One region of the Erwinia sp. AC075 genome, then DNA from elsewhere that is predicted to be linked to it. Evidence: predicted binding sites of a transcription regulator. Region 1 holds the regulator's gene; each other region holds the start of a gene.
What was found. The regulator PurR, encoded in region 1, represses purine synthesis genes. The targets are predictions, from matches to a motif close to CANGCAAACGTTTGCNTG.
Positions count from the first base shown of each region.

Region 2: purM (phosphoribosylformylglycinamidine cyclo-ligase) is a predicted target of PurR. The motif match lies at 3,116-3,133, and genes of this name have one in related genera.
Region 3: carA (glutamine-hydrolyzing carbamoyl-phosphate synthase small subunit) is a predicted target of PurR. The motif match lies at 1,881-1,898, and genes of this name have one in related genera.
Region 4: rbsD (D-ribose pyranase) is a predicted target of PurR. The motif match lies at 4,477-4,494, and genes of this name have one in related genera.

Region 1 is NZ_CEEDEU010000001.1:1,619,596-1,627,140, forward strand. It holds gene AC0IXH_RS07575 (C40 family peptidase) at 129-968, shown strand; gene cydH (cytochrome bd-I oxidase subunit CydH) at 1,012-1,101, opposite strand; gene purR (HTH-type transcriptional repressor PurR) at 1,386-2,411, shown strand; gene punR (DNA-binding transcriptional activator PunR) at 2,460-3,371, opposite strand; gene punC (purine nucleoside transporter PunC) at 3,485-4,675, shown strand; gene cfa (cyclopropane fatty acyl phospholipid synthase) at 4,977-6,125, shown strand; gene AC0IXH_RS07605 (riboflavin synthase subunit alpha) at 6,186-6,836, opposite strand; gene AC0IXH_RS07610 (MATE family efflux transporter) at 7,067-7,545, shown strand, end outside.
Region 2 is NZ_CEEDEU010000001.1:63,192-70,736, reverse strand. It holds gene bepA (beta-barrel assembly-enhancing protease) at 1-153, shown strand, start outside; gene hda (DnaA inactivator Hda) at 189-890, opposite strand; gene uraA (uracil permease) at 978-2,261, opposite strand; gene upp (uracil phosphoribosyltransferase) at 2,329-2,955, opposite strand; gene purM (phosphoribosylformylglycinamidine cyclo-ligase) at 3,199-4,239, shown strand; gene purN (phosphoribosylglycinamide formyltransferase) at 4,236-4,874, shown strand; gene pstB (phosphate ABC transporter ATP-binding protein PstB) at 4,925-5,698, opposite strand; gene pstA (phosphate ABC transporter permease PstA) at 5,712-7,358, opposite strand; gene AC0IXH_RS00230 (ABC transporter permease subunit) at 7,355-7,545, opposite strand, start outside.
Region 3 is NZ_CEEDEU010000001.1:2,939,026-2,946,570, reverse strand. It holds gene ispH (4-hydroxy-3-methylbut-2-enyl diphosphate reductase) at 1-620, shown strand, start outside; gene dapB (4-hydroxy-tetrahydrodipicolinate reductase) at 832-1,653, shown strand; gene carA (glutamine-hydrolyzing carbamoyl-phosphate synthase small subunit) at 2,121-3,266, shown strand; gene carB (carbamoyl-phosphate synthase large subunit) at 3,281-6,505, shown strand; gene AC0IXH_RS13975 (FadR/GntR family transcriptional regulator) at 6,751-7,461, shown strand; gene AC0IXH_RS13970 (aminotransferase class I/II-fold pyridoxal phosphate-dependent enzyme) at 7,451-7,545, shown strand, end outside.
Region 4 is NZ_CEEDEU010000001.1:3,735,104-3,742,648, reverse strand. It holds gene AC0IXH_RS17595 (nucleobase:cation symporter-2 family protein) at 1-673, opposite strand, end outside; gene AC0IXH_RS17590 (LysR family transcriptional regulator) at 873-1,769, opposite strand; gene budA (acetolactate decarboxylase) at 1,873-2,655, shown strand; gene alsS (acetolactate synthase AlsS) at 2,674-4,353, shown strand; gene rbsD (D-ribose pyranase) at 4,506-4,925, shown strand; gene rbsA (ribose ABC transporter ATP-binding protein RbsA) at 4,933-6,444, shown strand; gene rbsC (ribose ABC transporter permease) at 6,441-7,409, shown strand; gene rbsB (ribose ABC transporter substrate-binding protein RbsB) at 7,432-7,545, shown strand, end outside.

The DNA.
Region 1 (7,545 bases):
ACAAAAAAGACCTTACCTTTTGTTAATGAGTTAGATTAGAATTGCAAAATGACGCTGCTGAAAGGCAGAACTCCCTGTTTCTGGCAAGCTGTGGCCTCTGGTCGTAGCACAAACTGTTAATGGTAACGATGCGTTTACTTATCACGCTCTTCATGCTGGCCTTTGCCCAGCTGTTTTTCAATATGGCGCACGCATCGCCACATGCCCCTATTAATGCAAATCATCATAAGGCAGATAGCGGCACGCCTGCCCGAGAGGATGAGCGACGTAAACGCCGACCGGTTAAAGCCAACAGCACCAAAAAAGTTAAAGAATCCACCAGCAAAAAATCTCGCTTAACCTCAGTACAAAAGTTGAAGCTTAAAAAGAAACCTTCGCTGCAAACCGCCTCTGTTCAGACTGCCCCGTTGCACTCCAGCAAATACAAAAAGAAAACCACCTTAAACGCCGGAAAAAAACGCTATGGCCGCCATCGTGGCAAGGTTGTCGATACTGCTGAAGAGCTGACGTCAGACTCTGTTTCTGCGCCATTAAAGTTAAGTAAAGCTCACCGCGCCCGCTATCAAAAAGCCCGTGAAACCGCGATGACCAAACTGATGGGCCAGCTGGGTAAACCTTACCAATGGGGCGGAACGTCGCCTAAAACCGGCTTCGATTGCAGCGGCCTGGTGTGGTATGCCTACAAGGATTTAGTGAAGTTTAAAATCCCGCGCACGGCGAATGAGATGTATCACCTGCATGATGCGGCTTCGATAAAGCGTGATGAGCTGGAGAAAGGCGATTTAGTCTTCTTCCGCATTAACGGGCGCGAGACGGCAGATCATGTTGGCGTGTATCTGGGTGGTGGGAAGTTTATTCAGTCGCCACGTACTGGCAAGGATATTCAGGTCAGCGCTCTGGCAGATGATTACTGGCAGCGCCACTATATTGGTGCCCGCCGGATGATGACGCCAAAAACCATTCGATAGCGGAAATACTCAGAGCCGATCGTCAGACCGGCCCTGTTTGCACTTAATGCATAATCGCGGTGAAGCTAAACGCCATAATCATCAACAGTGCGCAAACCGTGGTCAGTAAAGAGAACTTCAGATCGGTATCCATTTTTAATCCTAAATAGCCCTACAGTTTATGATGCCATCAATTTTCCCATACTTGACGGTAAAAATCTCGTTTTCTCTGCCAAGCCTTGTTAGAATTCTTTTTTTGTTGCGCAACGGCCCGCACCTTAAGGTGTTTAGCGGTCTTTAATCAGCGCTTTTTCCTTCCTGACGACTCCGGACAGCAACTAAAAAACGACTTCAGACGTCAGGTTTTCGATCTCACCAGGCAAACGATTAACAACAGGCTTATCAAACAGTTAAGATAGGCGCAGGAGTAGTTATTTCATGGCAACAATTAAAGATGTGGCAAAGCAAGCCGGGGTGTCCACCACCACCGTCTCCCACGTCATCAACAAGACCCGTTTCGTTGCAGAAGAAACGCGGGAAGCCGTGTGGGCCGCCATTAAGGCGCTCCACTATTCACCCAGCGCGGTTGCCCGTAGTCTGAAGGTGAATCACACCAAAACCATCGGGCTGCTGGCTACTTCGAGCGAGGCGCCCTATTTCGCCGAAATTATTGAAGCCATTGAAAACCGCTGTTTTGCCAAAGGCTACACGCTGATCCTCGGTAACGCCCACAATGATCTTGCCAAGCAGCAGGCCTATCTGTCGATGATGGCGCAGAAACGCGTGGATGGCCTGCTGGTGATGTGTTCCGAATACCCGGACGAGCTGATCACCATGCTAGAAGATAACCGCAATATTCCTATGGTGGTGATGGACTGGGGCAAATCGCGCGGTGACTTTACCGATACGGTAGAAGACAACGCCTTTGAAGGCGGTTATCTGGCTGGCCGTTATCTGATCGACCGTGGGCATCGAGATATTGGTGTCATACCCGGTCAGATGGAGCGTAACACCGGCGGTGGCCGTCTTGCCGGATTTATGAAAGCATTGTCTGAAGCGGGGATTACCTTGCGTGACGAGTGGCTGGTTCAGGGCAATTTCGAACCTGAATCAGGTCACCAGGCGATGCAGCAAATCCTCTCGCAGAAGCAGCGTCCAACGGCGGTGTTCTGCGGTGGCGATGTGATGGCGATGGGCGCAATTTGTGCGGCTGATGAGATGGGCCTGCGCGTTCCGCAGGATATATCGGTGATCGGGTACGATAACGTACGCAACGCCCGTTACTTCACACCGGCCCTGACCACGGTTCACCAGCCAAAAGAACAGCTGGGCGAAACCGCCTTCGATATGCTGTTAGATCGTATCACCAGCAAGCGTGAAGAACCGCAGACGATTGAAGTACATCCTACGTTGATCGAACGCCGTTCGGTTGCCGATGGTCCCTTCCTGGACTATCGCCGCTAGTCCCGCTCAGTGCTGAGGGCGAATTCTCCCTCGGCACACTATGTTGACTCAGGGCTCTTCCTTCAGCCATTCACTGTTCAGCGTGTCACTGTCACCCAGATAATCCAGCAACCAGCTCAGCGCCGGTGAAGCCTGCTGCTCAGACCAGCTCACGCAGCACGGACTGTCCGGAAATCCGCCTTCCAGCGTCAGTTCATGCAAAGCGCCCTTTTGCAGCAGCGGTTGCGCCAGATGGCCCGGCACCATCCCCACGCACAAGCCCGCCAGCAGGCAGTCAAACGCGCTTTCCCAGTCTGGCACCACCAACCGCCGCTGATTATCCAGCGTCCATGTGGTGCGTTTCGGCAAGGCTCTTGAGGTATCTTCCAGCACCAGTGAAGGCCATTCGCCAATGGCCTCTTCACTGGTTTCTGCGTGCTGACGTGCCAGCGGATGATCCGCGGCGACCACACAGCGCCAGTTGAGCGCGCCCATATTGCGGAAGGCGAAGCGGCCACCTACCGGGATAGCCTGTGTCGCGCCGATGGCAACATCCACCCGCCCATCGGCCAACGCATCCCAGACGCCGTTAAATACTTCTGCTGACAGATGCAGTTCCATATCCGGAAAGTGCCGATAAAAGTCGACTACCAGCTGTCGGGTGCGCTGAGATTTAACGATGCGATCGACGGCGATATTAATTTGCCCTCGCCAGCCGTTAGCGACCTGTTGGCACTGCCGTCGGGTGGCTAGCATTTTTTTGATGACACTGCGGCCCTCCTGGATAAATACCCGTCCCGCATCGGTCAGCACCACATCACGGTGGCGACGCTCAAACAACGGCACGGCAAGCCATTCCTCCAGCTGCCGCACGGTATAACTGATGGCTGAGGGTACGCGATGGAGCTCTGCGGCGGCAGCGGTAAAACTGCCGCTGCGGGCAACTGCATCAACCACTTCAAGGGAATGTTCTGACCACATAATCTGCCTGCAATATTTTTGAACGCAACCTGCAAATATTACCGTTTCACAAGCTGTATGGCACGCGATTACACTCTGCGGCGTTTCGTTCATCACAAATAAAGAGCAAAAGAATGCCTTCGAAAGGATTTATTGTTTACCTGGCGCTGTTAAGCGTGGCAGGTTTCCTCGCTACCGATATGTACCTGCCTGCCTTTGGTGCCATGCAACAAGACCTGCAAACCGATGCCGGGATCATCAGCGCCAGCCTCAGCCTGTTCCTGGCGGGTTTTGCCATCGCCCAGCTGTTTTGGGGTCCGTTGTCGGATCGTATTGGCCGTAAGCCTGTGCTGTTGATGGGTCTGAGTCTGTTCGCCGTCAGTTGTGGCGCGATGTGGTGGGTAGATTCTGCTGCTGCCCTGCTGGCGTTGCGCTTTGTGCAAGCGGTGGGGATTTGTGCCGCTGCCGTCAGCTGGCAGGCACTGGTTGTCGACCGCTATTCCGCCAGCCAGGCAAATCGCGTATTCGCCTCCATCATGCCGTTAGTGGCACTCTCGCCTGCGCTCGCGCCGTTACTGGGCGCCTGGTTACTCAACCATTTCAGCTGGCGCGCCATTTTTGTCGCGCTTCTGCTGGTCGCGGTGGTGCTGCTGATTTCCACCTTGTTCCTCGCGCCAACGGTGAAGAAGCCGGTGGTGGATGGCGTGAAGAAAATGGGCTTTTTCAGCCTGTTAAAATCGCCGGTTTACAGCGGTAACGTGCTGATTTATGCCGCCTGTTCAGCCAGCTTCTTTGCCTGGCTGACCGGTTCGCCCTTCATTCTTGGCAATCTTGGCATGTCTCCCGGTGACATTGGGCTGAGCTACGTGCCTCAGACGCTGGCCTTTTTGATTGGCGGCTTCGGCTGCCGCACGTTGCTGAAACACACTGAAGGCCGCTCCCTGCTGCCCTGGTTACTGGCAATCTATTCACTCAGCATTGTGGCTTTTTTTATCGCCGCGCAGATTGAAGATCCGTCTATGGTGGCGTTATTGCTGCCGTTCTGCGGTATGGCGTTAGCAAACGGTGCGATTTATCCGATTGTCGTGTCGAATGCCCTCTTACCTTTCCCGCAATCGAGTGGTAAAGCCGCTGCCCTGCAGAACACGCTGCAACTGGGTTTGTGCTGCATCGCCAGTCTGATTGTTTCCACATTTATCAGCACTTCGCTGTTCACCACCTCGCTGGTGATGATCTCGACTGTTGTTCTGGCAGGAATCGGCTATATTTTACAACGGGCGAAGGCGGAAAAGCTCGCTCTGGCGGACGCGCACAGCGGTCGCTAACAGCTTGATTCCAATTGGTTAGCACCCTAACAATAAACAATTGAATATTGCCTGGCGTGAGCATATACTCATTTCAGGCAACACAAAATAACAAGTTCGTCGCAATTTTTTGAGTCCTGACAAGGTGGTCAAGGTGTTATCCCGCGCGGCATTCGTTGCGCAACTCTGCAGGCACTATTCTTAACAATCCTCTGTAACGCCGGATATCAGGCGTACGGTTTATCCGTGCGTGTTCTCAAATCCTGTAGAAATTGTCTATTCTATTTCTCAGGTTTCAATCACACAGGGTGATGGAGAAGCTATGAGTTCATCGTGTATAGAAGAAGTGAGCCTGGTCGAGGATCATTGGTATCGAATCGTCCAGGAAATGCTACGCAATGCAGATATTGAGGTCAACGGCACACGCCCCTGGGATATCCAGATTAAAAATCCGGAGTTCTTCAAGCGCGTGATGCAAGAGGGCTCACTGGGATTGGGCGAAAGTTATATGGATGGCTGGTGGGAATGCGAAAATCTGGATATGTTTTTCCATCGCGTTCTGGTCGCCAAACTCGATCAACAACTCCCCCACCACTTTAAAGATACGCTCAGAATAGCTGCCGCCAGATTAACCAATCTGCAATCACGAAAACGCGCCTGGATTGTCGGTAAAGAGCATTACGATCTGGGTAACGATCTGTTCTCACTGATGCTTGATGATCATATGCAATATTCCTGTGGCTACTGGAAAGAAGCGCAAACGCTGGAAGAAGCACAGAATGCTAAATTAAAAATGATCTGCGATAAACTGCAATTAGCACCAGGCATGTCACTGCTGGATATTGGCTGTGGTTGGGGCGGACTGGCTGAATATGCCGCCAGAAATTACGGTGTCAGCGTATTTGGCGTCACTATCTCTGCTGAACAGCAGAAAATGGCTCAAGAGCGATGTGAAGGGCTGGATGTCACTATTCTGTTGCAAGATTACCGCGATTTAAACCAGCAGTTTGACCGCATATCTTCCGTAGGCATGTTTGAACATGTTGGACCTAAAAACTACGCCACCTATTTTGACGTGGTAAACCGCAATCTGAAACCTGACGGTATTTTCCTGCTTCACACCATCGGTGCCAATAAGACCAATGAACATGTTGATCCCTGGATCAATAAGTACATTTTCCCTAATGGCTGTCTGCCTTCAGTACGCCACATCTCTGAAGCGCACGAGCCGCATTTCGTTATGGAAGACTGGCACAACTTTGGTCAGGACTATGACACCACTCTGATGGCATGGCACGAGCGGTTCCTCGCGGCCTGGCCCCAGCTGGCAGAAAAATACGGTGAGCGTTTTAAACGGATGTTCGTCTATTACCTGAATGCCTGTGCCGGCGCTTTCCGCGCCCGCGATATTCAACTGTGGCAGGTGGTCTTTACCCATGGGGTTGAGGGCGGTTTACGCGTCCCGCATTAAGATCACCCAGATAAAAAAAAGGCTGACAGGATGAATTGTCAGCCTTTTTTATTTTATGGGCTACTCATCAAGTTCTGAGGCTGCCGCAGCAAGCAGAGCCGCTTCACGTTGAGCCAGTACCCGTTCAACGGTTTCGACAATCGCCTGGGTATGAGGATCGATTTCAATATTTACCCGATCGCCCAGACGTTTCGCGCCCAGCGTGGTTCTCGCCAGCGTTTCAGGAATAAGGTGGACACAGAATTTAGTTTTAGTCACTTCACCCACCGTCAGACTGATCCCATCAATGCCAATAAAGCCTTTATGAAGGATATATTTCATCTGCTGAGCGTCCTGCGGCTTAAACCAGATTTCGCGATTATTCTCAGAAGTAATTATTTTGCTGATTTCTGCGGTGGTCATAATGTGCCCGGACATCAAATGACCGCCAATTTCATCGCTGAATTTTGCCGCACGTTCAACGTTAATCGTATCGCCGACGTTAAGGTCGCCAAGATTAGTAATACGCAGTGTCTCTTTAACCAAATCAAAACTGACGCGATCGCCCTGCACTTCAGTTACCGTCAGGCAGCAGCCATTGTGAGAAACAGATGCGCCCAATTCCAGACCCGGCAACAATTCAGTCGGTAAGCGGACGATATGCGTGCGGAAATTAGGTTTCTCTTCAATTGCCAGCACCTCTGCGGTGCCCTGCACAATACCGGTAAACATAGTCATGGCCTCAATAATTGAATTCTTACGCTAGTTTGCCCTGGCTAAGTGAGAAAACCAAATGCAACCGGATGATTTAGCGTGACATGAAGAGCTATTCTTAACGCGAATCATTGGCTATTTCCTCTGCGATCATTACACTGTGCGGCCTGCCCTGCTGATAATTCGCCAAAATAACGTTTTTTGCCTTCGCAGAGCCCCTTCCTCCAGTTAATTCAATAGGTGTATAAGTGCAGAAGTACCTGACAGAGGCGCGTCAATTATTAGCGCTGGCAATCCCGGTGATCCTTGCGCAAGTTGCGCAAACCGCTATGGGTTTTGTTGATACCATTATGGCCGGCGCAGTGAGCGCCACGGATATGGCCGCCGTCGCCGTGGGCACGTCTATTTGGTTGCCTACCATTCTCTTCGGCCATGGTCTGTTATTGTCACTTACGCCTGTCGTTGCGCAATTTAACGGCTCTGGCCGACGCGATCGCGTGGCTTATCAGGTTCGCCAGGCTTACTGGCTGGCTGGCGTAGTCTCCATCGTGATCATGGTGGTGCTGTATAACGCCGGATTTGTTATCCGTTCGATGAAGAATATCGACCCGAAAATGGCCGAGATTGCTGTCGGCTATCTGCATGCGCTGCTATGGGGTGCGCCGGGCTATCTGTTCTTCCAGGTCATGCGCAATCAGTGCGAAGGGTTGTCTAAAACCAAACCGGG
Region 2 (7,545 bases), 1.6 Mb from region 1:
GCGCTGAACGGCCAGCTCGATCAGGCGATCAGAAGTTTGAGCAGTGCCAGTGCCTCGGTGCCGTTGGGTAGCCTGAAGCAGGCAAGATATGATGCGAGAATCGATCAGCTGCGTCAGTTACAGCAGCGGTTCAAGCCTTATATGCGATCGTGATCCAGAGCGGGCTGATGCAGTGGCCCGTTGCCGAACTACAGACCGAGCGCTTCTTTCACAAAAGGAATGGTCAGCTTACGCTGGGCACTGATTGAAGCGCGGTCCAGCTTATCCAGCGTTTCAAACAGCGTGCGCATCTCACGATCCAGCCTTTTCAGCAGAAAACGGCCCACGTCTTCCGGTAGTTCAAAACCTCGCAGTCTGGCCCGCAGCTGCAGCGCCTGTAACTTATCCTCATCGGATAACGGCTGCAGGCGATAAATCTGCCCCCAGTCGAGGCGGGAAGCTAAATCGGCTAACTTGAGGTTTAACTGGCGGGGAGGACGATCGGCGGTGATCAGTAAGCGGGTGCGGCCGGTTTCCAGAATGCGGTTATAGAGATCGAAAATCGCCATTTCCCAGGGTTCATCCCCGGCAATGCATTCAATATTGTCGATGCAAATCAGCGGCAGCTGCTCCATGCCATCCAGCACTTCCGGCACAAACCAGGTGCGCTTATCCAGCGGCACATAGCCGACGGCCTCGCCACGGGCGGAGAGCTCGGCGCAGGCGGCATGCAGCAAATGGCTGCGACCTCCCCCTTCACGCGACCAGAAATAAAAATAGCTGCCGTGCTCCTGTTGCAGCGCACTTTGCAGCGCGGCAATCAGCGACGGGTTTTCCCCCGGCCAGAAGCTGGCGAAGGTTTCGTCATCGGGCAAATACAAGGGCAAAGACAGCTGTGCCGGTGTGTTCAGAAGCACCTCAGTGTTGATCGGGCAAAATCCGGCTGGAGTTTATCACAACTTTCTTCTGTTAATAAACGCAGGCCGGATTGCCGTCGCTTACAGGCGATCGCGATCCTGCGGATCGAGCACCACTTCTTCAGGGCGGATCAGGCCGATCGCCTTGAAGATCAGGCTCAGCAGAATGCCGATGATGGTGGCCAGCGCCATGCCTTTCAGCTCCGCCGCACCGATATGCACCGTTGCGCCGCTCACGCCGATAATCAGGATTACCGAGGTCAGGATCAGGTTCTGCGCCTTGTTATAGTCAACCTTCGACTCAATCAGCACGCGAATACCGGAAGCGCCAATCACGCCGTATAACAGCAGTGATACGCCGCCCATCACCGGCACCGGTACCGCCTGGATCACCGCGGCCAGTTTACCGACGCAGGACAGCAGGATCGCCAGAATGGCCGCGCCGCCAATCACCCAGGTGCTGTAGACGCGGGTGATGGCCATTACGCCAATATTTTCACCGTAGGTGGTGTTGGGCGTGGATCCAAAGAAGCCGGAGATGACCGTAGAAATGCCGTTGGCAAACATCGAGCGATGCAGACCCGGATCTTTCAACAGGTCCTTTTTCACGATGTTGGCGGTGACCACCAGATGACCGACATGCTCGGCAATCACCACCAGCGCGGCCGGCAGGATAGTTAACATCGCATACCATTCGAAACGCGGCGTATAGAAGGTGGGCAGCGCGAACCAGTGCGCAGCTTCTACCGAAGACCAGTCGACAATGCCCATCGCCGAAGAGAGCGCATAACCGGCAATCACCCCAATCAGGATCGGGATAATCGCCAGAAAGCCGCGGAACAGCACCGAGCCAAACACCGTTACGCCCAGCGTCACCATCGAGATGATAATGGTTTTGCTGTCAACGGAAGCGCCGTCAGCGGGCAGCAGTCCGGCCATTTTCGCCGCCACGCCCGCCAGTTCCAGCCCGATAACCGCCACAATCGCGCCCATTGCCGCCGGTGGGAACATCACGTCCAGCCAGCCGGTGCCAGCTTTTTTGACAATCAACGCCACCAGGCAGAACAGCACGCCGCAGAGAATAAAGCCGCCGAGCGCCACTTCATACCCGAGCGGCAACAGCAGTAACACCGGAGAAATAAAGGCAAAGCTTGAACCGAGGTAAGCCGGGATTTTGCCCTTACAGATAAAGAGATAGAGCAAGGTGCCGACGCCGTTAAACAGCAATACCGTGGCCGGATTGATATGGAACAGGATTGGCACCAGCACGGTGGCGCCAAACATCGCAAACAGGTGCTGGAAGCTGAGTGGGATGGTTTGCAGCAGCGGTGGCCGCTCGCTGACGCCAATTGCACGACGTGTCATAGTATTACCCCTTGTTTTACCCATTAAAAAGCCGACTCTGCGGTCGGCTTGTCTCGTTGATGACGGCTTATTTGGTGCCGAAGATCTTATCGCCTGCGTCACCGAGGCCCGGAATGATATACCCTTTCTCATTCAGACCCTGATCGATAGACGCGGTGTACAGCTCAACATCCGGGTGCGCTTTTTCCAGCGCGGCAATGCCTTCCGGTGCGGCGACCAGCACCAGCACTTTAATGCTGGTACAACCGGCTTTTTTCAGCAGGTCGATGGTGGCAATCATTGACCCACCGGTAGCCAGCATTGGATCCACCACCAGCGCCATGCGCTCTTCGATATTGGAAACCAGCTTCTGGAAATACGGGACCGGCTCCAGCGTCTCTTCATCGCGGTAAACACCGACAACGCTGATGCGCGCGCTTGGCACGTGCTCGAGTACGCCTTCCATCATGCCCAGTCCCGCACGCAGGATCGGCACAACGGTGATCTTCTTACCTTTGATTTGCTCGATTTCTACCGGACCATTCCAGCCTTCAATGGTCACCGTTTCGGTGGCTAAATCAGAGGTGGCTTCGTAAGTCAGCAGACTTCCCACTTCTGAGGCGAGTTCACGAAAACGTTTGGTGCTTACGTCATGCTCACGCATCAGACCCAGTTTATGTTTGACCAGCGGGTGTTTGACTTCCACGATCTTCATTGTTGTACTCCCGGAGTGTTAAGCTGCAAAAAAAAATCGCGAGATTATAGCGCCATTTACGCTCCACGCCATATGACTTAGTGCAACTTTTGATTAAACCGTCCCTACCCGTCAATAATTAGCTAAAATCCAGTTATCCGCAACGCGTCTGAAGATGGCACTCGCAAACGTTTGCCTGCGCTGTTAGAATTGCCGCGCTTTATTTTCCATACCACCAACCGCAAACCGCGTGGGGATTTCGCAGTGACCGATAAGACCTCTCTCAGCTATAAAGACGCCGGCGTAGATATCGACGCGGGTAATGCTTTAGTCGATCGTATTAAAGGCGTAGTGAAAAAGACTCGTCGCCCGGAAGTGATGGGTGGACTAGGCGGTTTCGGTGCCCTTTGTGCGCTGCCGCAAAAATACCGCGAGCCGATTCTGGTTTCCGGCACTGACGGCGTCGGCACCAAGCTGCGTCTGGCGATGGACCTTAAACGCCACGATACTATCGGTATCGATCTGGTCGCGATGTGCGTGAATGATTTGGTGGTTCAGGGCGCCGAGCCGCTGTTCTTCCTGGATTACTATGCCACGGGCAAACTGGAAGTCGACACCGCAGCCAGCGTGATCACCGGCATTGCTGAAGGCTGCTCGCAGTCTGGCTGTGCGCTGGTCGGCGGCGAAACCGCAGAGATGCCGGGCATGTACCACGGCGAAGATTACGACGTGGCAGGCTTCTGCGTTGGCGTGGTTGAAAAATCAGAAATCATCGATGGCAGCAAAGTTCAGGACGGCGACGTACTGATTGCCCTCGGCTCCAGCGGCCCGCACTCCAATGGCTACTCGCTGGTACGTAAAATTCTGGAAGTCAGCAACACCAATCCGGAAACGACGCAGCTGGAAGGCAAGTCGCTGGCCGATCATTTGCTGGAACCTACCCGCATCTATGTGAAGAACATCCTCAGCCTGATCGAACAGGTTGATGTTCACGCGATTGCTCACCTGACCGGTGGCGGCTTCTGGGAAAATATCCCCCGCGTGCTGCCAGACAACACCCAGGCGGTGATTGAAGAGTCAAGCTGGCAGTGGCCGGCCGTCTTCGGCTGGATGCAGGAAGCGGGCAACGTCAGCCGCTTTGAGATGTACCGCACCTTTAACTGCGGCGTGGGCATGTTAATCGCCCTCAGCGCAGACGAAGCTGATAAAGCGGTACAGCTGATGACTGACGCGGGCGAAAAAGCCTGGAAAATCGGCGTGATCAAAGCGTCCGATTCTGAAGAGCGTGTGGTCATTAACGCATGAAACGGCTAGTCGTGCTGGTTTCCGGCCAGGGAAGCAATCTTCAGGCAATCCTGGATGCCTGCCAGCAAGGCCAGATCCACGGCAGCGTCGCTGCCGTGTTCAGCAACAAGTCGGACGCGTACGGTCTGACCCGCGCGCGTGAGGCCGGTGTTCCGGCCCATGCGCTCGCCGCTTCCCAGTTTGCTGACCGTGAAGCGTTCGATCGCCAGCTGATGCTGGAAATCGATGCTTATGCGCCCGATTTAGTGGTGCTGGCCGGTTACATGCGGATCCTCAGCCCGGCCTTCGTCCAGCACTATGCCGGACGCATGCTGAACATCCACCCTTCCCTGCTGCCGAAATACCCGGGTCTGCACACTCACCGCCAGGCGATTGAAAATGGCGATGAAGAGCACGGCACCTCGGTGCATTTCGTTACCGAGCAGTTGGACGGCGGCCCGGTGATCCTTCAGGCGAAGGTGCCGGTGTTTGCAGAAGACAGCGAAGAGGATGTGAACGCCCGCGTTCAGCATCAGGAGCACGCTATTTATCCGCTGGTGGTCAGTTGGTTTGTCGATGGCAGACTGGCGATGCGTGATGATGCGGCGTGGCTGGACGGTGAAAAGCTGCCTGAAGAAGGGCATGCTGGCGACTAGCTTGTCGTAGCGCATATTAAGGGGGAGATCGTCGATCTCCCCCTTTTTTATTAGCCGTAGCGGCCGGTAATGTAATCTTCCGTGCGACGCTGGCGCGGCGTGGTAAACAGTTCGTCAGTCTCGCCAAACTCCACCACGCTCCCCTGATGCATAAACGCGGTGTAATCTGACACCCTCGCGGCCTGCTGCATATTGTGCGTTACCAGAATCAGCGTGAAGTGCTGCTTCAGGCTGCTCATCAGCTCTTCAATCACCAGCGTCGAAATCGGATCCAGCGCCGAGGTCGGTTCATCCAGCAGCAAAATTTCCGGTTCAATCGCAATCGCACGGGCGATCACCAGCCGTTGCTGCTGACCGCTGGACAGCGTCAGCGCATTCTGCCACAGGTTATCCTTCACTTCGCCCCACAGCGCCGCCGCCCGCAACGCCCGCTCAACCGCTTCATCCAGCACCCGCCGATCGCGAACGCCCTGCAGGCGCAGGCCATAAACGATGTTTTCATAGATGGTTTTCGGAAACGGGTTGGGCCGCTGGAACACCATGCCAACGCGCCGACGTAGCGAGGATAAGTCCTGACTGCTGCCGAGGATCGACTGCTGATTCAGCCGGATATCGCCTTCGGTGCGGCAGCCATCAATCAGTTCGTTCATCCGGTTCAGGCTGCGTAACAGCGTCGATTTCCCGCAACCGGAAGGGCCAATCAGCGCGGTGATGCGATTTTTTGGGATCCGCAGGTTGATTTCATTCAGCGCCTGCTTTTCGCCATACCACAGCGACAGGTTCTCCAGCTCAAGCGTGCTTTCCAGCAAATCGGACTTCACCATTTTTCTCTCACCATCAGTTCATCAGGGCGCGATAGCGTTCCCGCAGGCGATGCCGTAACACCATCGCCAGCAGGTTCAGCGCCAGAATTATCGTTACCAGCAACAACGCGGTGGCAAAGACCAGCGGACGATCCGCCTGAGCATTCGGGCTCTGGAAAGCCAGATCGTAAATCTGGAATCCGAGGTGCATAAATTTACGGTCCAGATGCAAATAAGGAAACACCGCATCGATCGGCAGTTCTGGCACCATTTTCACCACGCCCACCAGCATCAGCGGCGCGGTCTCTCCTGCTGCGCGCGCCACGGCGAGGATCAGGCCGGTCAGCATCGCGGGAACGGCCAGCGGCAGGGTCACATGCCACAGCGTTTCCGCCTGGGTGGCCCCTAAGGCTAGCGAGCCCTGACGCAGGGATTTAGGAATACGCGACAGGCCTTCTTCAGTGGCGACAATCACCACCGGCAGCGTCAGCAATGCCAGCGTCAGCGAGGCCCACAGCAGGCCAGGCGTGCCAAAGGTGGGGTCGGGCAAGGCATCGGCAAAGAACAGTTTGTCGAGGCTGCCGCCCACCAGCCAGACAAAGAAGCCGAGGCCAAACACGCCGTAAACGATCGAAGGCACACCCGCCAGGTTTACCACCGCAATTCTCACCAGCCGGGTCATCAGGCCGTTTCCGGCATATTCATGCAGCCAGATTGCCGCGATCACCCCCAGCGGCATCACCACGATCGACATCAGCAGCACCATCAGCACGGTGCCGAATATCGCCGGGAACACGCCGCCTTCGCCCAGGCTGTCGCCCTGGGTGCCGCTGACAAAGTGCCAGATCTGCCAGGCCAGATGCAGCCATTTCTCGCCGTAGCTCATCGCATTGGGATACCAGGCGCCGAGGATCTCGTTCATCGCAATGCGGTGCTGCTGGCCCTGAGCATCCCGCAGGATCAGCACCGTGCTGCTGCTTTCATCATTCAGGTCGCTGAGCTGCTGGGCCTTCTGCACAAACTGACGCTGCAGCTCGGCACTGTCCGCCTGATGGATCGACTGTGCCTGCGCCGTGTACTGGTGCTGTTGCTGAAGATGCCGCTGTTGCTGCGCCAGCTGCTCCAGTTCGCTGTTCAGCCTGGCCATGCTCACCCGGCGGATTTTCTCCGCCTGCGACATATGCTGTTGCGACTGTTTTATCCGCTGCTGCAAGGTGCGCATCATATTGCGCGCCACCAGCGGCTGACCGTTCTCCAGCAGGCCGTCGAACCAGCCGTACGCCATGCCGCCGGTGCGACGTTGCAGCGCGATCACCCCGGTAGGCTGCTCGCTGGACACAATCTGGCTGCTTAAGATGCTGTGAAAATCGGAGGCGGCGAAATCGCGGTTGCCGGTTTTAATCAGATAGCGGGTCAGCTCTTGCGGCAGCCCGGCTGGCAACACGCGGCCACTCTCCTCAAGCTGCTGGCGGGAAACCGTCTGTGACTGGGCAACTTCACCCAGCATCTGCGTGGTGCCGACCGTTTGCTGAACCGTATACAGCGTGACCGGATGCGGCCAGAAATACTTCATGCCCTGCCAGGCAAGCAGAGCGATCAGCAAAATAAACGCCAGCAGGCTGACCGCCACCGCGCCACCGGTCAGCCAGCGCCAGCGGTGATTGTTCATCACTCCACTCATAGCGTCTCCTCCTGCTGACTGTAACGCCGGCGTAGGCGCTGGCGGATCAATTCAGCCAGGGTATTTACCGTCAGGGTAAACACCAGCAGCACCAGCGCGCTTAAGAACAGGATGCGGTAGTGACCGCTTCCGGCAGCCGCCTCGGGCATTTCAATCGCCACGTTAGCCGCCAGGCTGCGCACGCCCT
Region 3 (7,545 bases), 1.3 Mb from region 1:
GCAGAGGCACTGAAGCGATCCTGATTGGTCACGCCGGCCACCCGGAAGTGGAAGGGACGATGGGTCAGTACAGCAGCCCGAAAGGCGGCATGTATCTGGTTGAAGCGCCCGAGGATGTCTATAAGTTGCAGGTTAAGGATGAAAACAACCTGTGCTTTATGACCCAGACCACGCTGTCGGTGGATGATACCTACGAAGTGATTGATGCGCTGCGTGCCCGTTTTCCGAAGATTGTCGGCCCGCGCAAAGATGACATCTGCTATGCCACTACCAACCGTCAGGAAGCCGTGCGCACGCTGGCAAAAGACGCCGACGTGGTGCTGGTGGTGGGTTCACGCAACTCCTCCAACTCCAACCGTCTGGCCGAGCTGGCGCAGCGTGCAGGGAAACTTGCGCGACTGATCGACTCCGCCGATGACATCCAGGAAGAGTGGATCAAAGGCGTGAGCTGCGTTGGCGTCACTGCCGGTGCCTCCGCACCAGACATTCTGGTGCAGGAAGTGATCCAGCGTCTGCGCGAGTTCGGTGGCGAAACCGCTATCGAGCTGATCGGCCGTGAAGAGAACATTGTTTTCGAAGTGCCGAAAGAACTCCGCGTCGACGTCCGCCAGGTCGACTAAACGCCTTCCGCAGCGCCCTGCTGCGGAAGTTTTTACTTCGCTGAACCGCCTGCTATACCCGCCGATCAAAGCCAGACAAAATTTGTTTTACTGATAATCCGTCGCGTCTGGCATAAAATTCTAATCATGTTGTTTTTATTGTGGCGCAGAGGTTACCGCATGGTTAACCTGTCAACGCTTTGCATGCACAGACTTTATACAGGGATTCATTATGAACAATGCACAAATCCGCCTTGCCATTGTTGGCGCCGCAGGACGCATGGGGCGTCAGTTAATTCAGGCAGCACAGGAGGCGGACGGCGTGTGCTTAGGCGCAGCTTTGGTGCGGGAAGGCTCTTCACTGGTCGGCGCTGATGCCGGCGAGATGGCCGGAACCGGCGCGACGGGCGTCAGGATTAGCGACAACCTGGACGCCGTGGTGAACGACTTCGACGTGCTGATCGACTTTACCCGTCCTGAAGGCACGCTGGCGTATCTGGATTTTTGCCGTCAGCACCAGAAAGCGATGGTGATCGGTACCACCGGGCTGGATGATTCGGCCAAAGCGGCGATCAAACAAGCGTCACATGAGATTGCTATTGTGTTCGCAGCGAACTTTAGCGTGGGTGTGAACCTGGTGCTGAAACTGCTGGAAAAAGCCGCCAAAGTGATGGGCGACTATGCCGATATCGAAATCGTTGAGGCTCACCACCGTCATAAAGTGGATGCGCCATCCGGGACCGCGCTGGCGATGGGCGAAGCGATTGCTGATGCAATGGACTGGGATTTAAATGAGCACGCCGTGTATGCCCGCGAAGGCCATACCGGTGAACGTAAGGCGCAAACTATCGGTTTTGCCACCGTTCGTGCCGGCGATATCGTTGGCGAACACACCGCGATGTTTGCAGATATCGGTGAGCGCGTAGAGATTACCCACAAGGCTTCAAGCCGCATGACCTTCGCGAAAGGCGCAGTTCGTGCAGCAGACTGGTTAAGCACGCGTAAAGCAGGTCTTTATGATATGCGAAGCGTGTTGAATTTAGATGATTTATAAGTGTTGTGCACCATCGTGATGTGGTTATTTCAATCATAAGGTTCTGATTGGACAGGGCAATAATTTTATTGCCCTTTTTATTTTTTAATAATCCTGTCTTGAGTTAATTTTAAAGCCATAATGGCTATTATGGGTTTTTATCCTCAATTTATTCCGCAAAATTAGTTAATTTTGACCATTTGGTCCACTTTTTAACGCCATTTTCCCTTTTCCTATGCACATCCCGTCAGGCAACCGGTTTTATGGACTGGATATCTGTCCTTTTCAGGGTGAATCCTCCGATTTCCTCTCCAGTTGAGTAAAAGACTAAGAAAAAGTGAGCTGCGGGGTAGACAACAGAGTGAGCGATCATTAGAATGCGCGCAATTTGCCAAAAATCGAGAATTCAGGCGGTTTTTGCATTGATTTATGGCTCTGTTATGAATTAATATGCAAATAATGTGACTGTTTATTCTCAGGAGGATGTTTTGATTAAGTCAGCGCTATTGGTTCTCGAAGACGGAACCCAATTCCACGGTCGGGCCATCGGGGCAACAGGATCGGCAGTGGGGGAAGTTGTTTTCAACACTTCAATGACCGGTTATCAAGAAATCCTCACTGATCCTTCCTATTCCCGCCAGATCGTTACTCTTACTTATCCCCATATCGGCAATGTCGGCACCAATTCCGCTGACGAAGAATCCTCTCAGGTACATGCTCAGGGCCTCGTCATTCGTGACCTGCCGCTGATTGCCAGCAACTTCCGTAATGAAGAAGGGCTGTCTGAGTATCTGACGCGTCACAACATTGTCGCTATTGCCGATATCGATACGCGTAAGCTGACCCGTCTGCTGCGCGAAAAAGGGGCGCAGAACGGCTGCATCATCGCCAGCGACGCACCTGATGCGCAGCTGGCTCTGCAGCAGGCGAAAGCCTTCCCGGGCCTGAAAGGAATGGATCTGGCGAAAGAAGTGACCACCAGTGAGAGCTACAGCTGGCTGCAAGGCAGCTGGACGCTGGACGGATTGCCGGACGCGAAGCAAGAGGCCGACCTGCCTTTCCATGTCGTGGCCTATGACTACGGCGTGAAGCGCAACATCCTGCGCATGCTGGTTGACCGTGGCTGTCGCCTGACGATTGTGCCGGCGCAAACGCCAGCAGAAGAGGTGCTGAAGATGAACCCGGATGGCATCTTCCTTTCTAACGGACCTGGGGACCCGGAACCGTGTGATTACGCGATTGCGGCAATCAAAGCCTTCCTGGAAACTGACGTGCCGGTCTTCGGCATCTGCCTTGGCCACCAGTTACTGGCGCTGGCCAGCGGGGCAAAAACCGTCAAGATGAAGCTGGGCCACCACGGCGGCAACCATCCGGTGAAAGACCTGGATAACAACACCGTGATGATCACCGCACAGAACCACGGCTTCGCCGTAGACGAAACCAACTTACCGGCAAACCTGCGAGTGACGCACACCTCGCTATTTGACCAGACGGTACAGGGCATTCACCGCACTGATAAAGCAGCGTTCAGCTTCCAGGGTCACCCGGAAGCCAGCCCGGGCCCGCACGATGCCGCGCCGCTGTTCGATCACTTTATCGAACTGATCGAAGCCTACCGTTCAACCGCTAAATAATCAGGAGCGAGAAAATGCCAAAACGTACCGACATAAAAAGTATCCTGATCCTTGGCGCTGGCCCGATCGTAATCGGCCAGGCCTGCGAATTTGACTACTCTGGTGCACAGGCCTGTAAAGCCCTGCGCGAAGAGGGTTACCGCGTGATTCTGGTTAACTCCAACCCGGCAACCATCATGACTGACCCGGAAATGGCCGATGCGACCTATATCGAGCCGATCCACTGGGAAGTTGTGCGCAAGATTATCGAAAAAGAGCGTCCGGATGCGGTTCTGCCAACCATGGGCGGCCAGACCGCACTGAACTGTGCGCTGGAACTGGAACGCCAGGGCGTGCTGGAAGAGTTCGGCGTGGCGATGATTGGTGCTACCGCCGATGCCATCGATAAGGCAGAAGACCGTCAGCGCTTTGATAAAGCGATGAAGAGCATCGGTCTGGATACCGCGCGTTCAGGCTTCGCACACAACATGGAAGAAGCCTATGCGGTTGCCGCAGACGTTGGCTTCCCGTGCATCATCCGTCCTTCCTTTACCATGGGCGGCTCAGGTGGCGGTATTGCCTATAACCGTGAAGAGTTTGAAGAGATTTGCGAACGCGGTCTGGATCTTTCCCCCACCAACGAGCTGCTGATTGATGAGTCGCTGATTGGCTGGAAAGAGTACGAGATGGAAGTGGTGCGTGATAAAAACGACAACTGCATCATCGTCTGCTCGATTGAAAACTTCGATGCAATGGGCATCCACACCGGTGACTCCATCACCGTGGCGCCAGCCCAGACCCTGACCGACAAAGAATATCAAATCATGCGTAACGCCTCGATGGCGGTACTGCGTGAAATCGGCGTGGAAACCGGTGGCTCCAACGTGCAGTTCTCCGTTAACCCGGCGAATGGCCGTCTGATCATCATCGAAATGAACCCACGCGTGTCGCGCTCTTCTGCGCTGGCGTCGAAAGCCACCGGTTTCCCGATTGCTAAAATCGCGGCCAAACTGGCGGTAGGTTACACGCTTGATGAGCTGATGAACGACATCACCGGTGGCCTGACCCCGGCATCGTTCGAACCGTCTATCGACTACGTAGTGACCAAAATCCCTCGCTTCAACTTCGAGAAATTTGCCGGCGCGAATGACCGCCTGACCACGCAGATGAAGTCGGTGGGTGAAGTGATGGCGATTGGCCGCACCCTGCAGGAATCCATGCAGAAAGCGCTGCGCGGCCTCGAAGTTGGCGCACATGGCTTTGACCCGAAAGTTGACCTGAACGATGCGGAAGCAATGACGGTTATCCGTCACGAGCTGAAAGACGCCGGTTCTGACCGTATCTGGTACATCGCGGATGCGTTCCGTGCGGGCATGAACGTGGAAGAGATCTTCAGCCTGACCAACGTTGACCGCTGGTTCCTGGTTCAGATTGAAGAGCTGGTTCAGCTGGAAGGCCAGGTTGCCCGCGAAGGCGTTAATGGCCTGACGGCGGACTTCCTGCGTACCCTGAAGCGTAAAGGCTTTGCCGATGCGCGTCTGTCTGCGCTGGCGGGTGTGTCTGAAGCTGAAGTGCGTAAGCTGCGTGAGCAGTACAATCTGCACCCGGTATATAAGCGTGTCGATACCTGTGCGGCGGAATTCTCTACCGATACCGCTTACATGTACTCCACCTATGAAGAAGAGTGCGAATCCAACCCTAACAGCGACCGTGAGAAAATCATGGTGCTGGGCGGCGGTCCAAACCGTATCGGCCAGGGCATTGAGTTCGACTACTGCTGCGTCCATGCATCACTGGCGCTGCGTGAAGATGGTTACGAGACCATTATGGTCAACTGTAACCCTGAAACCGTCTCCACCGACTACGACACCTCCGACCGTCTGTACTTCGAGCCGGTAACGCTGGAAGACGTGCTGGAAATCGTGCGTATCGAGAAGCCGAAAGGCGTGATCGTGCAGTACGGTGGTCAGACGCCACTGAAACTGGCGCGTGAGCTGGAAGCCGCTGGCGTGCCGATTATCGGTACCAGCCCGGATGCTATCGACCGTGCAGAAGACCGCGAGCGTTTCCAGCAGGCGGTTGAACGCCTGGGCCTGAAGCAGCCGGCAAACTCCACCGTGACTGCGATTGAGCAGGCGGTAGAGAAAGCGGCGGTGATTGGCTATCCGCTGGTTGTGCGTCCTTCTTACGTGCTGGGCGGTCGTGCGATGGAAATCGTGTATGACGACATCGACCTGAAGCGCTACTTCCAGAATGCGGTTGCCGTCTCTAACGATGCGCCGGTGCTGCTGGACCGCTTCCTTGACGACGCGGTAGAAGTGGATGTGGATGCGATTTGCGACGGTGAGCGCGTACTGATTGGCGGCATCATGGAGCATATCGAGCAGGCGGGCGTGCATTCCGGTGACTCCGCGTGTTCTCTGCCAGCCTACACGCTGAGCAAAGAGATCCAGGACGTGATGCGTCAGCAGGTTGAGAAGCTGGCCTTCGAACTCTGCGTACGTGGCCTGATGAACGTGCAGTTTGCGGTGAAAGACAACGAAGTTTACCTGATTGAGGTGAACCCACGTGCTGCCCGTACCGTACCGTTTGTTTCCAAGGCAACCGGTGTGCCGCTGGCGAAAGTGGCGGCACGCGTAATGGCAGGCAAAACGCTGGCAGAGCAGGGCATTACGGAAGAAGTCATTCCGCCTTACTACTCGGTGAAAGAAGTGGTGCTGCCGTTTAACAAGTTCCAGGGCGTTGACCCCATCCTCGGCCCTGAAATGCGTTCCACCGGTGAAGTCATGGGTGTTGGCAAAACCTTCGCAGAAGCGTTCTCGAAAGCGATGCTGGGCGCGGCGAGCAACATGAAGAAAACCGGTCGTGCCTTACTGTCTGTGCGTGATGGCGACAAGAAGCGCATCGTTGCGCTGGCTGCCAAGCTGCAGTCACTGGGCTTCGAACTGGACGCAACTCACGGTACCGCAGTGGTGCTGGGTGAAGCAGGGATCAACATCCGTCTGGTCAACAAGGTGCATGAAGGCCGTCCTCATATCCAGGATCGTCTGAAAAACGGTGAGTACGCTTACATCGTAAACACCACGGCAGGACGCCAGGCGATTGAGGATTCCAAACTGATCCGCCGCAGCGCGCTGCAGTACAAGGTGCACTACGACACCACGCTGAACGGTGCGTTTGCTACGGCAAACTCACTGAGCGCAGATCCCACCGCGCAGGTTATCTCGGTGCAGGAAATGCACGCGCAGATCCAGGGCTAAGTCTCTGTCAGCGAATACCCATCCCCGCTTCGGCGGGGATTTTTTTTGCCTGAAATTCCCCCGATCCAAACCCGCCTGGCTGGCCGATTGTTGTGCAACCGGTTAACCACTTGCACCTTTTTTAATCAGAGCTTTTTATTATCTTCAGGCGATTATCCCAGCAAATCAGTAGCTTGATTTATTGGCACCCAATTTGCTTTAAGTAAAAAAGGTAGAGTTGTTGGACCAATTATTCAGGGGAAGCCATGTCAGCATCGATCGGTAATCTCGGCCCGATTGCGGTGCAGCACAGTGATGTGCTGGTACTGGACGCGTTGACCCGTTACGTCGCCCAAAGCGGCACCCAAATCGGCGAGCGTTTACCGCCGGAACGCGTGCTTGCAGAAAAGCTCGGCGTCAGCCGTAACACCGTGCGTGAAGCCCTTAAACGGTGGGAAGCGCTGGGCATCATCGTTCGCCGTAAAGGCAGTGGCACCTTTCTCCATGCTGAAGTCACCAGTGATGACAGTTTCCTGTCGCTGCGTTTCAAAAACGACTCCAGCAACATGCTCCATGCGCTGGAAGTGCGCCGGATTATTGAGAGCGAATCCTGCGCGCTGGCGGCGGTCCGTGCTTCCGATGACGATCTTCGTGACATTGAGATCCGGCTGGAAGAGATGGAAAGAGTCCATCTGGCAGTCGGTTCTGCTGGGGCAGAAGACTGGGCATTTCACGCCAGCATTTACCACGCGGCACACAATCCGCTGTTACTGCGGATGGTGGTGGGTCTTTACGACACGCTGCATGCCTTTTTTGAATCACCACCTGAACAGGCCCTGTTTAGCGATTCGTTTTCCCTGCATCGCACCTTGTATGAAGCCATTGCCGACCGTAATGCGGAAGAAGCACGCCGCATCAGCCATTTAATTCTCGATATAACCGAGCGTGATATGAAGGAAGTGATTAATGCAGCCTGAAAAGCCCTTTAGTGAACAAACCCGACTGACCCACGATCAACGTCATGACAAAGGCGCAGTTTCCCCGCCCGTCTATCAATCCTC
Region 4 (7,545 bases), 2.1 Mb from region 1:
GATTGCCGCTCAGCGCAGCGGCCACGCAGCCAACGGCCATACCGAGGATCACCGCAGAGAGACGCAGCCAGCGGTTGCGCGCGTGGCTGAACAGCACGATGGTGGCCAGCGTCAGCAAACCCAGCAACAGGTTGGGCACCGAACCGAAGTTTTCCGCGTTATGACCGCCGCCCCAGTCGGTGATGCTGACCTTAATCAGGCTGATACCAATCAGGCACACCACGGTGCCACTGATTAACGGGGTGATCAGGCGGCGGATCTGGCCCAGAAAACGGCTGACGATCATCGGAATAAAGGCGGCAACCGTGGTCAGGCCGAAAATCATCGCCATCACATCTTCCGGGCTGCCGCCGCGATTTTTCACGCTGAATCCGGCCGCCAGAATCACCGCCAGAAAGGCAAAGCTGGTGCCCTGCAGGCAAATCATCCCGGCACCGATATGCCTTATCCGGCGAGCCTGAATAAAGGTGCCAAGGCCGGAGACAAACAGCGACATGCTGATCAGATAAGGCAGCCAGGCATTGAGGCCCAACACCGTACCGATAATCAACGGTGGTGTAATCACGCCCACCAGACTCGCCAGCACATGCTGTAACGCGGTAAACAGCGCGACCGTCGGAGTGGGTTTCTCCTCAAGGCCATAAATCAAATCAGAAGGTTCATTAGCAGACATAACTACACTCCATGGATCGGCAGACTTTGTCTCATGCATGAAACACGCCAGAGTGCAGTAAATGATGCGGTGGTTTTTTATTGTCTGATAGATAACCTTTTTTTTATTGAATAAGATGATCCGAAAGTTTCACGATGTTGTTACGTGAACCTAAATGGTGCGATCCAACCCGGCAAATACGCACCAAAATGGCACATTCTCAGCGCGTGCCCGGCTGAATTTCATTGAGGGTGGCCACCAGATGCAGCACCGCCGGCGATCGATCCAGCCGTCGCCAGGCCAGGGCGATATCGCTGTTGAGCACCGCATCATCAATGGCATGCAGGGTGACGTCCGGATGGCGAATGCAGCCCAGCGATTCCGGCACGAGGGTATAGCCAAACCCACTGGCCACCAGCCCGATGGCGGAGGCGATTTGCGGTGCCTGTTGGCCGGTGCGCGGCTGAAATCCGGCCCGCAGACAGGCGCTGATGATCATCTCATACAGGCTGGGCGCCACTTCCTGCGGAAAGAGGATCAGCGGATCCTCCGCCAGCTGCTGCAGCGACAGGGATGCCTTGCCCGCCAGCGCATGGCCCGGCGGCAACACCGCCAGCATTTTTTCACTGGCGATGACCTTCAAATTAAAGGCTTTGCTGCTTTCACACGGCAGGCGCACAAAGGCCGCATCCAGCAATCCTTCCTGCAGGTTATGCAGCAGCGTCGCCATATTCTGCTCGCCGGTGATCATCTCCATATCCGGGTAGCGATGCTGAAACTCCCTGAGCAGGCTGAATACCGAACCATGAAACGCCACCGAGCTGGCGAAACCGAGGGAAAGTCGTCCCCGGGTGCCGCGCGCAATGCCTTTGGCTTTCTCCAGCGCATGACCACTGAGTTCGAGGATCTGGCAGGCATCCTGATAAAAGGCCTCTCCGGCTTCGGTCAGCTCAACGCTGCGGGTCAGTCGTTTCAACAACGGCAGGCCAATTTCGCGCTCAAGGCGAAGGATTTGCTGGCTCAGAGGCGGTTGGGAAATCCCAAGCAGTTCGGCCGCGCGGGTGAAGTTGTGGGTCTGGGCAACGGCCACAAAATAGCGCAGGTGACGGAGTTCCATATCAAAAACGTCTCAAAGTGAAGGCTTCCCTATATTGGTATCCGGCACTGAATCGAGTCAACATCCTGTTAATGATTCTTAACCTTTTAGCCAAGAGGATGCCATGAAAAATTCTGCAACTGACTGTTTATGCGAACAAGAGTTGGCCTCTACCGTCAGCGCATTGCAGCAGCATAAGCCAGAAAGCGTAATCTATCAGACCTCTCTGATGAGCGCGTTGCTGAGTGGGGTTTACGAGGGCAACATCACCGTCGCCGACCTGCTGAAAAAAGGGGACTTCGGCCTCGGCACTTTCAACCAGCTGGACGGCGAACTGATTGCCTTCGATCGCGAGGTCTATCAGTTACGCGCTGACGGCAGCGCGCGCGAAGCCTCTCCTCAGCAGAAAACCCCCTTTGCGGTGATGACCTTCTTCCGTCCGCAGCATCGCCATCATTTCGATCGGCCGGTGGGTCGTCAGCAGATTCACGACTATATCGACAGTCAGGTCACCTCCGATAACCAGTTCTGCGCACTGCGCATCGACGGCCGTTTCTCGGAGGCGCAGACCCGCACCGTGCCGTGCCAGCATCGTCCTTATCGCAGCATGCCCGAAGTGCTCGGCCAGCAACCCACCTTTCACTTTAGCGAGCGCAACGGCGTGCTGATTGGTTTCCGCACGCCGCAATATATGCAGGGCATCAACGTGGCGGGTTACCACGAGCACTTTATTACCGATGACCGTCAGGGTGGCGGCCATCTGCTGGATTACCGGCTGGAGGAAGGGGTGCTGACCTTCGGTGCGATCAGCAAACTGGTGATCGACCTGCCAAAAGATAACGACTTTCTGCAAGCCAACCTGAATCCCGACGATCTGGATTCGGCCATTCGTTCCGTTGAGAGCTAATTCCCCTAAGGAGTCATGATGAAAAACCCAACCGATACTCAGCTATGGCAGCATGGCGCCGATCTGGTCGTGGCGCAGCTGGAAGCTCAGGGCGTGAAGCAGGTCTTTGGTATTCCGGGCGCCAAAATCGATAAGGTCTTTGATTCGCTGGTGGACTCCACTATCCAGACCATCCCGGTGCGCCATGAAGCCAATGCTGCCTTTATGGCGGCGGCAGTCGGGCGGCTGACCGGCAACGCGGGCGTGGCGCTGGTCACCTCCGGCCCCGGTTGCTCGAACCTGATCACCGGTATGGCCACCGCCACCAGTGAAGGCGATCCGGTGGTGGCGCTGGGCGGCGCGGTGAAGCGCGCGGACAGTGCAAAACAGGTGCATCAGAGCATGGACACCGTTGCCATGTTTCGTCCGGTCACCAAATATGCCGTTGAAGTCACCGATGCCAATGCCCTGTCTGAAGTGATCTCCAACGCCTTCCGCCAGGCTGAACACGGCAGAGGCGGCGGCGCCTTTGTCAGCCTGCCGCAGGATATTGTCGATCAACCGGCCCGGGGCAATCTGCTGAGCAGCAAAGGTCAGGTGTTGCTGGGCGCCGCGCCGGATGTGGCGATTGAGGCGGTTGCCGCACAGATTGCGCAGGCCAAAAACCCGGTTCTGCTGCTGGGACTGATGGCCAGCCAGCCGGAAAACAGCGATGCGCTACACCGCCTGCTGGAGCGCAGCCATATTCCCGTCACCAGCACCTATCAGGCGGCTGGGGCCGTCCGTCAGGGACACTTTTCACGCTTTGCTGGCCGGGTAGGCTTGTTTAACAATCAGGCGGGCGATCGTCTGTTACGTCAGGCTGACCTGATTATCACCATCGGCTACAGCCCGGTGGAATATGAGCCGGCCATGTGGAACAGCGGGACGGCCACGCTGGTGCATATCGATGTGTTGCCTGCGGAAGCGGATAACTGCTATTTGCCGGATGCTGAGCTGGTGGGCGATATCGCCGCAACGCTCGACAAACTCGCCGCGCGCATTGCCTCGCCTTTGCAGCTCAGCTCACAGGCCGCATCGATTCTGCACGATCGCCAGCAACAGCGGGAGCTGTTGACATTGCAGGGCCAGAATCTGAATCAGTTTGCCTTGCATCCGCTGCGCATCGTGCGGGCGATGCAGGACATCATTAACAGTGACGTCACCCTGACGGTGGATATGGGAAGCTTCCATATCTGGATTGCCCGCTACCTTTACAGCTTCCGGGCGCGTCAGATTATGATCTCCAACGGGCAACAGACGATGGGCGTGGCGCTGCCGTGGGCCATTGGCGCCTGGCTGGTCGACCCGAGTCGTAAAGTGGTGTCGGTCTCCGGCGATGGCGGATTCCTGCAGTCCAGTATGGAGCTGGAAACTGCCGTCAGGCTCAAAGCCAATATTCTGCACATCATCTGGGTGGATGAGGAATACAACATGGTGGCGATGCAGGAACAGAAGAAATATCAGCGGGTGTCGGGGGTTAAATTCGGCCCGGTCGATTTCAAAGCCTATGCCGAAGCCTTCGGCGCTGCCGGATTTGCGGTAGACAGCGCAGAAGCGTTAGAGCCAACGCTGCGTAAAGCCATGGATGTGCAGGGACCTGCAGTGGTCGCGGTGCCGGTCGATTATGCCGACAATCATTTGCTGATGGGCCAGCTCCATTTAAGCCAGATCCTCTAACCTCCAGCCACGATCCCAGCCTTAAGCCAAACCCGAGGCAGGCAACAGCGAAACGTTTCGATGGCGATCACAATTTCGCGATTTGGCGGTTGTTTTCGCCCCTGCCTCTCTTAAACTCCGGATCAGCGAAACGTTTCGCTCTGGAGTGAAAGATGAAAAAAGGCACCTTACTGAATTCTGATATTTCGTCCGTGGTTTCCCGCCTCGGGCATACCGACAGCCTGACCATCGGCGATGCGGGCTTGCCAATTCCGGCCGGTCCTCAGCGTATCGATCTGGCGCTGACCCACGGTATTCCCAGCTTTCTGCAGGTGGTTCACACCGTGACCGAAGAGATGCAGGTAGAAAGTGCCATCATCGCGGAAGAGATCAAATCTCATAATCCCAAGCTTCACAGCGACCTGTTAGCCCTGCTCGACTTGCTGCAACAACATCAGGGAAACACCATCTCGATCCAGTACGTCACTCATCACCAGTTAAAACAGCAAACCCAGCGTAGTCAGGCCGTGATCCGCAGTGGGGAATGTTCCCCCTACGCGAATATCATCCTGACCGCTGGCGTGACCTTCTGAGGGCATGATGCAACCTTTACTGCAACTGCAAGGTATTGATAAATCCTTTCCCGGCGTGAAGGCGCTTTCCGGCGCGGCACTCTCGGTCTATCCGGGCAGAGTGATGGCGCTGGTCGGCGAAAATGGTGCCGGTAAATCCACCATGATGAAGGTGATGACCGGGATCTATCCGCGTGATGCGGGTCGCATCACCTGGCTGGGCAATGACGTCTCCTTCAACGGGCCAAAAGCGTCGCAGGAAGCCGGCATTGGCATCATTCATCAGGAGCTGAACCTGATCCCACAGCTGAGCATTGCGGAAAACATCTTCCTCGGCCGTGAGTTTGTTAATGCGTTTGGCCGCATCCAGTGGAAGAAAATGCACGCCGAAGCCGACGTGCTGCTGAAAAAACTCAATCTGCGTTTTAGCAGCCACAGGCTGGTGGGCGATCTGTCGATCGGCGACCAGCAGATGGTCGAGATTGCTAAAGTGCTGAGTTATGAGTCGAAAGTGATCGTGATGGACGAACCCACCGATGCACTGACCGATACCGAAACCGCGTCGCTGTTCCGCGTGATCCGCGAGCTGAAGGCGCAGGGATGCGGCATTGTCTATATCTCGCACCGCATGAAGGAAATCTTCGAAATCTGCGATGACGTGACCATTTTCCGCGACGGACAGTTTATTGCCGAGCGGGCCGTGGAAAGCCTGGAAGAAGATTCGCTGATTGAAATGATGGTTGGCCGCAAGCTGGAAGAGCAATACCCGCGGCTGGATAAAGCGCCTGGTGAGGTTCGCCTCAAGGTGGAACATCTTACCGGGCCGGGCGTTGACGATATCAGCTTCACCCTGCGCAAAGGTGAAATTCTGGGTGTTGCCGGGCTGATGGGCGCGGGCCGTACCGAATTAATGAAGGTGTTATACGGCGCGATGCCGCGCAGCAGTGGCAGCGTGCAGCTCGACGGCAAAAACGTCACCACGCGTTCGCCTGAAGAAGGGCTGAAAAACGGCATCGTCTATATCTCTGAAGACCGTAAATGCGATGGACTGGTGCTGGGCATGTCGGTGAAAGAGAACATGTCTTTGACCGCGCTGGATTACTTCAGCCACAAAGGCGGACGCCTGAAGCACGCTGAAGAGCAGATGGCCGTTGGCGATTTTATTCAGCTTTTCAATGTGAAAACCCCGTCAATGGACCAGCCAATTGGGCTGCTGTCTGGCGGTAATCAACAGAAAGTCGCCATCGCTCGCGGTCTGATGACCCGCCCAAAAGTGTTGATCCTCGATGAGCCGACGCGCGGCGTCGATGTCGGGGCGAAGAAAGAAATTTATCAGTTAATCAATCAGTTCAAAGAAGAAGGGCTGAGCATCATCCTCGTCTCCTCTGAGATGCCTGAAGTGCTGGGTATGAGCGATCGCGTGCTGGTGATGCACGAAGGCCGCCTGAGCGGTGACTTCCCCATTGAACAAGCCACGCAGGAAGTCTTAATGGCGGCGGCGGTAGGCAAGCAACATAGCGTGGAGCTAGCAAAACTATGAGTACCCAAACCCTTCGTGCCAACCGCATCTTCAGCAAAAGCTGGCTGCTGGAGCAAAAATCGCTGATCGCCCTGATCGTGCTGATTGCCATTGTGTCGAGCCTCAGCCCGAACTTCTTCACCGTCAATAACCTGTTCAACATCCTGCAGCAGACGTCGGTCAACGCCATTATGGCGGTGGGCATGACGCTGGTGATCCTGACCTCGGGCATCGATCTTTCCGTGGGTTCATTGCTGGCATTGACCGGCGCGGTGGGCGCTTCGCTGGTGGGCCTGGAAGTGAATGCACTGGTCGCCGTGGCGGGATCGCTGGCATTGGGCGCGGCGATTGGCGCGCTGACCGGCACGATTGTCGCCAAGGGCAAGGTTCAGGCCTTTATCGCCACGCTGGTGATGATGTTGCTGTTGCGCGGCGTGACCATGGTTTATACCAACGGCAGCCCGGTGAACACCGGCTTTAATGACAATGCCGATCTGTTTGGCTGGTTCGGCATCGGCCGCCCGCTGGGCATCCCAACGCCGGTGTGGATTATGGCCATCGTCTTCTTCGCGGCCTGGTACATGCTGCATCACACGCGTCTGGGCCGTTATATCTATGCGTTGGGCGGCAACGAAGCGGCGACCCGTTTATCCGGCATCAGCGTCAGCCGCGTTAAAATCATCGTTTATGCCCTGTGCGGCATGCTGGCCGCGCTGGCAGGCACGATTGAAGTGGCGCGTCTCTCTTCGGCTCAGCCAACGGCGGGAACCGGCTATGAGCTGGATGCTATCGCGGCCGTGGTGCTCGGCGGTACCAGCCTGGCAGGCGGTAAAGGACGCATTATGGGAACCTTGATCGGTGCGCTGATCCTCGGCTTCCTGAATAACGGCCTCAACCTGCTCGGTGTTTCTTCTTACTACCAAATGATCGTCAAAGCTGTGGTGATACTGCTGGCGGTGCTGGTAGATAACAAAAGCAGTAAATAACTCTCCCCTACAGGAATTTATGATGAAAATGAAACTGACTGCACTTGCTGTTCTGCTCGGCGTAACCGTCAGCGCAAACGCGCTGGCAAAAGACACCATCGCGCTGGTGGTTTCCACACTGAATAATCCGTTCTTC